3 regions of the Anaerobacillus sp. MEB173 genome follow, and region 2 is predicted to be linked to each of the others. Evidence: riboswitches for the same ligand, from Rfam matches in the RefSeq annotation. Region 2 holds a riboswitch; each other region holds the start of a gene.
What was found. A riboswitch is a leader RNA that binds a small molecule or an ion and turns the genes downstream of it on or off. The one in region 2 is predicted to bind thiamine pyrophosphate.

Region 1 (3,289 bases), on a different contig from region 2:
TACCAACCGATCATTGCTGCCCCAATTGCTGAAGTAATATGGTCATATCCAGGGGCGACATCAGTTGTTAGTGGTCCTAATGTATAGAAAGGTGCTTCTTCACACGTGGCAAGCTGCCGGTCCATATTTTCTTTAATGAGGTGCATCGGTACGTGTCCCGGTCCTTCAACCATCACTTGAACATCATGCTTCCAAGCAATTTTTGTCAGCTCGCCTAAAGTTTCTAATTCTGCAAACTGTGCTTCATCATTTGCATCTGCGATCGACCCTGGGCGTAAACCATCTCCAAGGGAGAAGGCGATATCATATGTTTTCATAATTTCACAAATCTCTTCAAAGTGAGTGTAGAGGAAATTTTCTTGATGGTGAGCCAAGCACCACGCCGCCATAATCGAACCACCACGAGAAACGATACCAGTTACTCGTTTTGCAGTCATCGGAATATAGCGCAAAAGTACACCAGCATGAATGGTAAAATAACTTACACCTTGTTCTGCTTGCTCAATTAATGTATCACGGTACACTTCCCATGTAAGGTCTTCAGCAATTCCATTCACCTTCTCAAGAGCTTGGTAAATAGGAACGGTTCCAACTGGTACTGGTGAGTTACGAATGATCCATTCACGAGTTGTGTGGATATTTTTCCCTGTAGAAAGGTCCATTATGTTATCTGCGCCCCAACGTGTCGCCCACGTCATTTTTTCCACTTCTTCTTCAATTGAGGACGTAACCGCTGAATTCCCAATATTCGCATTTATTTTGACGTGGAAATTCCGTCCGATAATCATCGGTTCGCATTCCGGGTGATTAATGTTAGCTGGAATGATCGCCCGCCCTTCAGCAATTTCCTTGCGTACAAACTCAGGTTCTAATCCTTCACGAATTGCGATAAACTCCATTTCAGGTGTAATCATTCCTTTTCGAGCATAATGAAGTTGAGTTACGTTTTGTCCGTATTTTGCTCGGAGTGGTTTAATCATTGATGTATCAAATATCTCGGTATTCTGTGACTGTTCGCTTGATGAAAAACCATTATCCTCGGGCTTGATATCTCGTCCTTCATATTCTTCAACATCACCGCGCTCTAAAATCCAATTGCGACGAATTCTTGGCAGTCCTGTACGAATATCTACTTCATAATTTGGATCGGTATAGGGTCCACTTGTGTCATATACTTGGACGGGTTTATTTAGAATTTCTTCGTCACCGTTTACCGTTGGGCTTAGTTCAATTTCACGTACTGGTACTTTGATATCTTCTCTTGAACCTTGAAGATAGACTTTTTTACTTCCTGGGAAAGGGGATAAATTAACCGATTGCTTTGTCATTGAAAAGACCTCCTGAGAAATGAATAGTAAACAACTTGTAAAATAAAAAACCATTTTCTCTAGAGGAGGGGGGATATTATAGTAGTAAAAAGTGATAAAACATTATTTTGAATATAAGTAAAAAATATACATTATTAACCTCGTAGCACTAATGTAGTTTATTATTAAGTGCAAAAAAGACCGCTCAGTTGGAGGCGGTCTTTGTGTTTTTTGAGATTAACGTGTATTGACTCTTGAAACATATGTATATAGTCTATTAATTTATCCACTGTAAATACATAGATAAAAAATGATAGCTACAAAACATATGACAGTAAGAGTCATATCCCATAAGTGCAAAATCCCTCCGCTAGCATTACCTAGATCAGGTTTACGGTCGGCAGCAGACTAGCTACCCTCTCAGCTTGATATCTTCAAGCTCCCGTTTTGTCATTAAGTTGTTGGATATAGACTAACAAATATTGGTTGGATTGGCAAGAGAAAAGATTACGTGAAATGTATAGCAGGCTTTATAAACAGTCGTCAACCTCAACAGCGCTTTTAAATTATGTAGCTATGAGGCCGACGACAATTAAAGGTTGTTTAGAATATATGTTGTTATCAGAAAATTATGAAGTTTTTTCCAAAAAAGTTAAGTTAGGCTGTACGTATGGATTCGCTCGTTGTTTCAGCAGATAAATAAATTGCTATTTTTTGTAACATACACATTATCCTTTAGTATTTAAGAAGGATTTACCATATGCGACAGCTGTTCAACGGTCAGTCATATTCATATATACTGATTCCTCTATATCCCAATTTTTGCGATTTAATAAAAGTGGAACTATGTGATATATTTTAAAACATCGAATCTTCTTAAAAGTTTTAAGTCATGGGGAATTGGCGCCTGTTTCCTAATTATTAATGTTCAAAAAAATTTCTACTTAAGCAATAAAAATATGTAGAAAAGAAATCAAATTGGCTTTATGATAGAAAATAAAAAGTTTTCAAACGACTATAACTGACATAAGTCGATGGAGGAGAAATATACATGAAAGTATGTAAATTTGGTGGAACGTCATTAGCGAGTGCAGAGCAAATTAGAAAAGTTGGGGAAATTATTGCGGCTGATCCTGAACGTAAAATAGTCGTTGTTTCTGCTCCCGGTAAGCGTGATAAAAACGATACAAAGGTTACTGATTTATTAATTCAACTTGGAACGCAATTTTTAGCTAATGGTTCTGCTGAAGATGAATTGCAAGCTGTTATTGAGCGTTACCGTGACATTGCCAAAGGGTTGGAGCTTTCAGATAAAATTGTTGATGACATTACAGCTGATCTGCAAGAGCGTCTTGCGACTGAAGTAAAAAGCTCGGAGCAATTCATGGACTTAATGAAAGCTAGCGGAGAAGACAATAACGCCAAGCTAGTTGCCTTCTATTTACAAAGTAAAGGCATCGAAGCACAGTATGTTAATCCACAAGATGCTGGGCTTCTAGTAAGTGATGAGCCAGGAAATGCACAGGTCCTTCCTCAGGCGTACGATAATTTATATGAGCTTCGTAATCGTGATGGTGTTGTTATTTTTCCAGGATTTTTCGGCTATTCTCCTGAAGGAAACTTAGTAACATTTCCGCGTGGTGGTTCAGATATTACAGGTTCTATTCTGGCAGCTGGAATTGATGCTGATTTATATGAGAACTTTACTGATGTTGATTCAGTGTATGTTGCAAATCCAAATGTTGTTGATAATCCAAAAGAAATTAAAGAACTGACATACCGTGAAATGAGAGAGCTTTCGTATGCTGGATTTTCTGTTTTCCATGACGAAGCACTTATTCCCGCGTTTAGAAAAGGGATCCCCGTCTGTGTAAAAAATACAAATAACCCTTCTGCTCCTGGAACAATGATTATTGCAAAAAGGGAATACAAATCGAGTCCGGTTATTGGTATTGCTAGTGATGGCGGATTCTGTACAATTT
Region 2 (3,289 bases):
GACTTTCCTCTGGGTAATACATTGCAGCAATGACTTGATCCGTTAATTCTGGTTCGATTTTCTGTAATACTGCCCCTTCAAGAATGTGGGCTTCAGCACCAAACTCACGTTGCCAGCGCTGTCTAGCCTCAAGCCCCAACAAATCGGCTTCATGAAACACAGCATGCAAACTTCCTGAGTTTGAATATTCAAAGTCTTGTTTGGATACTGCTTTTACTTCACGTTGCCAGTCAGGATACAATTTCAAACTAGCCAAACAAAGGTCAAAGAAATCATCAACATCTTCACCAATTTCAGAATAAGGTGCAAGCATACCAGCTGCTGCTCCAGAAGCTTGGCCGCCACATTGAACTTTTTCTAACACGGTTACTTGATGACCGCGCCGTTGAAGTTCAAATGCTGTTGCGAGACCAATAACTCCTCCCCCTAAAATAATTACATGCTCTTGCAACACACTCACACTTTCTATATTAAGTTTGCATAGCTTTTCTATTTTTCTTGTCTCTTTACTTTACAATAAAGTTTTCAAATCCACTACTTGCTGTAGCATAACGTTTTTTGCTTATCCTACCCGCAAGATAAGAAAGCCTGCCTGCTTCAATTGCTGCTTTCATAGCCATCGCCATTTTTACGGGGTCCTTTGCTTTGGCAACAGGGGTATTCATTAATACTCCGTCAGCACCTAGTTCCATAGCTTGTACCACATCTTGTGCTGAACCGAGTCCGGCATCGATGATAATCGGCACTTTTGCCTCTTCAACGATTAAAGAAAGATTATAAGGATTTAAAATTCCTAATCCCGTCCCAATTGGTGCTCCGCCAGGCATAACAGCAGCCGCTCCTGCTTCTTCTAATCGTTTACATAGAACCGGGTCATCAGAGGTATATGGGAGTACAACGAACCCTTCATTTGCAAGAATTTCAGTCGCTTTTAATGTTTCGATCGGGTCAGGAAGAAGCGTTCTTTCATTTACACTGATTTCGACTTTAATCCAATTACTAATTCCAGAGGCCTTTGCAAGTCGTGCAATTCGAACAGCTTCTTCCGCATTTTTCGCACCTGACGTATTTGGCAAATAAGTAAATGTTTTTCCTTCTAAATGTTGGAGGATTGCATCTTCTTCTGGCTCATCGAGATTTACACGTCGTATAGCAAAGGTTAACACTTCTGCACCTGATGCTTCAATTGCTTGGTTTTGTACAAATGGATTAGGGTAACGTCCTGTTCCCAGGAAAAATCTTGATGACAGTTCTTTTCCACCGATCATTAACTTATCACTTTTGTTCATTATCGTATCAACCTCCACCTACAAAATGGACTAACTCTATTTTCATACCTTCAGTTACTTCAGTTGTTGTCCATTGGTCTCTTTCAATAATTTCCCCATTCACTTCAGTCACAACGAGGTTTTTTTCTAATCCAAAGTGTTTTACAACATCTTCCAATGTTTTGACATCTATTTGTTTCTTTTCACCATTAACAATGATATTCATGATTAATTCGCCTCACGGTTGATCTTTTTTATGAATGCCTCACATGTCCCTTTAATATCTTCACTGCCAACAATTTCACTGATTGCACAAATTCTTGTTGCCCCGGCATTTAACACTTGCTCAACATTATGGAGCTTAATTCCACCAATCGCAACAAACGGGATTTTTATCTCATTTGCTACTTGTTTAACATACTCTGTCGTAACAGGGTCGACAACATCAACCTTACTCTTTGTATGAAAGACAGGTCCAACACCAATATAGTCTGCTCCGTTCTTTTCTGCCTCTCTTGCCTCTTCAATTGCATGAGTCGATATACCAATAATCTTATCTTCCCCTACAATTTTACGGGCTTCAGAAAGAGGTAAATCGTCTTGACCGATATGAATCCCATCTGCATCAACTGCTAATGCCACATCAATATGATCATTAACGATGAATGTAACTCCATGTTTTTTTGTTAGTTCTTTTAATTTACGTGCCTTTTCTAACACATCACGTTTGCTGCTTTTTTTATCACGAAGCTGAATAATGTCAACTCCGCCTAGTATTGCTTCTTCCATTACTGCGATAAGATCTTTGCCTGGATGAAATTCTTCACCAGTAATCGCATATAATTTAAAATCCTTCATGAATACAATCCCTACTTTCGTTAATATCATCGTTGCAAATAAGACAAAACCGCAATCCAACGCGGATTACGGCAACTGTTACATTTGTCGACTTTCCTACGCTGGTATAGCCCAGATCAGGTTCAAGGGTAAAAGATTCCTCTTTTTCTCAGCCTGCTTATAAAAGTCGGCACCCCTAGTCTTTACTTATAAAATTATTTACTATCCCCTATTATGACAGAATTTATAAAAAGCGCAAGGAAACCGTCCGTGAAGACGTATGACCGCTCACTCATCTCTTACAATTCAACAAGTGTTACAACACTTTTGTTAGACAAATCTACTAACTGTTCTTTTCTTTGTCCATAGAGTAGCCACTTCCCACTTGGAGAAAGTTTAACTGGGTACTGTTCATTCACCTCAGTAACAACATGCTGCTCTTTTGTCTTGATATTATACGAAATGAGCTGATAGCCTTCTTCATAATCAATAATATTATCTGCATAATATGGCTTAAAATAGAAAAAATCATTGGTCAATTTATCATAGACATGAAATGGAATCCACCACTGACTTGAATACGTGTTTAAGATTGGAACTTTCATTGTCGAAACAACATTCCTGCTATTGATATCAAAAAATGTATATAACGAGTGCTTGTCCGATGTTTCTTCAACAGAAATGGTTAATAACAAATTGTCGCCTAATGAAAACATAGCAATAATATCATTGAGCCATAGTTTTTGTTCAGCATGTTTTATATCATATGTGTATAAAGGAGCAAAATAGCTTAACCCTGCATCGTCCCAATCTAAATAGGCAACGTCATTTTTCCCAATCCATTGAACAAATCCTTGCATTAATGGAAGTTTGTGAACTTTTTGATCACTCACATGAATTTGGTAAAGCTGTGGTATCCAATCCGATGTATAGGACGCTACGATTAACTCATTTGAATCGTAGTTATTCCATATTAACTCAAATTCCTCTCCAATCTCATCAAATGTAAATTGTACTTGCCCCTCTTTATCAACAATGTATAATGGTGAAGGTCCATTGATTGGAATTACTTTAATCGCAAATAAACTATAGTCATTATTGGCCATGACTTCTAAAATAGGGTCTTTTATTTCAAAGAACAGCGTATCGGTTCCTGAAAACAAATGATACTTTTGCAAATAAGA
Region 3 (3,289 bases), on a different contig from region 2:
TTGCTCCTAGCCATTCGCCAATAGCAGCTCCTATAACACTTAATGTAACAGCTACCTTTAAGCCGGAGAAGAAGTAGGGGAGAGCGGCAGGGATTTGAACCTTAAAGAAAATTTGCTGATTTGTTGCTCCCATAGTCTTAAATAAATCAATAATTTCTTTACTAGATTGTCGCAGCCCATCATAGGTGCTAACAGTAATTGGAAAGAAAGTGATTAATACTGTTACAACTACTTTGCTCCATATTGAATAATCAAACCACAAAACGAAAATAGGAGCAAGGGCGATAATGGGTATTGTTTGAGATGCGATAACAATTGGAAAGAATGTTCTTTCAGCTATTGTACTGTGATTCATCCACACGGCTAGTCCTACACCAAACGTAATGGATATCGCTAAGCCAAACAAAACAACATTTAATGTTGCGGGAAAATGGACAAACAACAATACATCATTGAGTTCAGACATTTTCACGGCAATATCCATTGGAGTAGGGAGGATAAATTTTTTATTATAACTTTCAGCTCCGATTTGCCAAATAAACAAAAGAAAGCAAAGTAATAGAAAAGACCCACTGTAGTATTTAAGTGTTTTCATAGCTTCACCTGCTTACGCAACTCTTCAAGTAAGCACTGCTTTAATTGGATCACCTCTTTTGTATGGAGATCATTCACAGCTCTCGGTCGTGGTAATGGCACAACAAATTCCTTGTACGAGTCGAGAGGTTTTTCAGAAAATAGAAATATTTTATCAGAAAGAAAAATGGCTTCTTCCACATCATGTGTAATAAATACAACTGTTTTTCTCCATTGCTGCCATTGTTCAAGCAACCATTCCTGCATAATTAATCGTGTCATAGCATCTAATGCACTAAATGGCTCATCAAGCAGTAAGACATTTGTTCCACTGAGAATGGCTCGTAAAAATCCAACACGCTGTCTCATTCCACCAGATAATTGTGAAGGATAACTATTTTCATAACCTTCCAAACCAAAATCCTTCATATGTTTTCGTACAATTTCCAGTGCTGCTTTTTTGTTTGTACCCTTTAGTTCTAACGGGAGGATAGCATTTTCGATAATTGTCCGCCAAGGTAATAAAAGATCCTTTTGCGGCATGTAGCCAACCTTACCTAAGCGTTCCGTAATTACCTCGTTATTAATTAGTACTCTTCCTGCTGATGGTTGTTCTAGTCCAGTAATTAATCTGAAAATTGTACTTTTTCCTGAACCACTTGGACCTAATAAAGAGATGAATTCACCGTCATTAATAGAGAAAGATAGATTATGAATGACAGGTAGATTAGTATTCTTTTTACTGTTTTTGTAAGTAAATGATACTTGATCAAACTGTAAGGATTTATTTGACATTGTTTTCTCATTTCTTTCGTTTCTAATTTGTAATAAAAAAAACCACTCTCTATTAAAGTAAGGAGTGGTTTATATGTATGATGCATGAAAGGATAGAAGGTATCCTTTTGTATTACTTGCAGCATTAATCCACTTCCCTACGCTAGTGTTAACTAGATCAGGTTAAGGGTTAAGGCAAATGCCTCTCTCAGCCAGAAAGCACCCCTAGTGGTACTTCTATTTAGTTGTATGAAAATACATTATCACTGTACCATAGATGAAGTTTGTATTCAATGAACTTACTGTTTACTGATTAATCATAATTATCAGAATATTAGAACTTTTTGAAATGTCTAAAAAAATTTAAATTTATGGTTGTTTTTAACAGGAACCTGTTATATTATAAATTCATAAAATATAACCTGTAGTAATACAGATTGATACTGCAGAGCACCACGATATTACGTATGAATATTTTATTGTTTGTAAGTATTATATTTTTATAGATTTAAAAAAATAATCATTTATTGATTAAAAGGAGATGGATGTTATGTCAACAATTCAAGAACAAGCAAAGCAATTACAAGAAAGCTGGGAAAACAATTCGCGTTGGGAAGGGATCACTCGTCCTTATTCTGCTGAAGATGTAGTGAAATTACGTGGATCTGTACAAATTGAACATACATTAGCTCGCCGTGGATCTGAGAAACTGTGGAACCTTCTGCATGAAGAACCATATGTAAATGCATTAGGTGCATTAACTGGCGGGCAAGCGGTTCAGCAAGTGAAAGCAGGTCTCAAAGCGATTTATTTAAGTGGATGGCAAGTTGCTGCAGATGCAAACCTTGCTGGCCAAATGTATCCTGACCAAAGTTTATATCCGGCAAACTCTGTTCCGCAAGTAGTAGAGCGGATCAATAACTCACTTCAACGTGCGGATCAAATTCAGCATATGGAAGGTGAAGGAGATGTTGATTATTTCGCACCAATCGTAGCTGATGCTGAAGCAGGCTTTGGCGGACAATTAAATGTATTTGAGCTTATGAAAAGTATGATTAAAGCTGGTGCATCTGGAGTTCACTTTGAGGACCAATTAGCATCTGAAAAGAAATGTGGTCATCTTGGCGGTAAAGTATTAATTCCAACACAAACAGCTATACGTAACCTCGTATCAGCACGGTTAGCTGCCGATGTTTCAGGCGTACCTACACTTATCGTTGCACGTACTGATGCAGATGCAGCGGATTTAATTACAAGTGATATTGATCCAACGGATGCACCGTTCATTACTGGTGAGCGTACTCCAGAAGGGTTCTATCGTACTAAGGCTGGTATTGATCAAGCAATTGCTCGCGGTCTAGCATATGCACCATATGCTGATCTTGTATGGTGTGAAACTTCAAAGCCTAGTCTTGAAGAAGCGAAACAATTTGCAGATGCAATTCATGCTAAATTCCCAGGTAAAATGCTTGCATACAATTGTTCACCTTCATTTAACTGGGAAGCAAATCTTGACAAGGAAACTATTGAAACGTACCAACAAGAGCTTGGTAAAATGGGATATAAATTCCAATTCGTTACACTTGCAGGTTTCCATGCACTTAATTACAGTATGTTTGAACTTGCTCGTGGCTACAAAACTCGTGGTATGGGTGCTTACTCTGAATTACAGCAAGCGGAATTTGCTGCTGAAAAAGATGGCTATACTGCGACTCGTCACCAACGTGAAGTTGGTACTGGTTATTTCGATGAAGTAGCACAAGTGGTATCTGGTGGAACGTCTTCAACAACTGCACTAGCAGGATCAACTGAAACAGCTCAATTCCAAAAGCGCTAAGTCATTTAATGTTAACTAATTAATTTAGTAATGTGTGTTCATTCTCCAACTCGTAAGATATAGACTTTGAAAGGTGTTACACGATCTGTGTAACACCTCTTTTTT

Region 1: it holds a riboswitch for thiamine pyrophosphate, as region 2 does, so the genes downstream of both, thiC (phosphomethylpyrimidine synthase ThiC) here and thiE (thiamine phosphate synthase) in region 2, are expected to answer to the same signal.
Region 3: it holds a riboswitch for thiamine pyrophosphate, as region 2 does, so the genes downstream of both, ACJ2A9_RS09445 (ABC transporter ATP-binding protein) here and thiE (thiamine phosphate synthase) in region 2, are expected to answer to the same signal.

Annotation. Positions count from the first base shown of each region.
Region 1 covers NZ_JBJMAU010000033.1:4,608-7,896, forward strand. Annotated here, with positions in the region: gene thiC (phosphomethylpyrimidine synthase ThiC) at 1-1,328, opposite strand, end outside; TPP riboswitch at 1,652-1,763, opposite strand; gene ACJ2A9_RS23085 (aspartate kinase) at 2,359-3,289, shown strand, end outside.
Region 2 covers NZ_JBJMAU010000002.1:174,452-177,740, forward strand. Annotated here, with positions in the region: gene thiO (glycine oxidase ThiO) at 1-451, opposite strand, end outside; gene ACJ2A9_RS05300 (thiazole synthase) at 507-1,289, opposite strand; gene thiS (sulfur carrier protein ThiS) at 1,297-1,494, opposite strand; gene thiE (thiamine phosphate synthase) at 1,497-2,126, opposite strand; TPP riboswitch at 2,203-2,313, opposite strand; gene ACJ2A9_RS05315 (hypothetical protein) at 2,405-3,289, opposite strand, start outside.
Region 3 covers NZ_JBJMAU010000003.1:348,124-351,412, reverse strand. Annotated here, with positions in the region: gene ACJ2A9_RS09450 (ABC transporter permease) at 1-595, opposite strand, end outside; gene ACJ2A9_RS09445 (ABC transporter ATP-binding protein) at 592-1,368, opposite strand; TPP riboswitch at 1,486-1,584, opposite strand; gene aceA (isocitrate lyase) at 1,898-3,184, shown strand.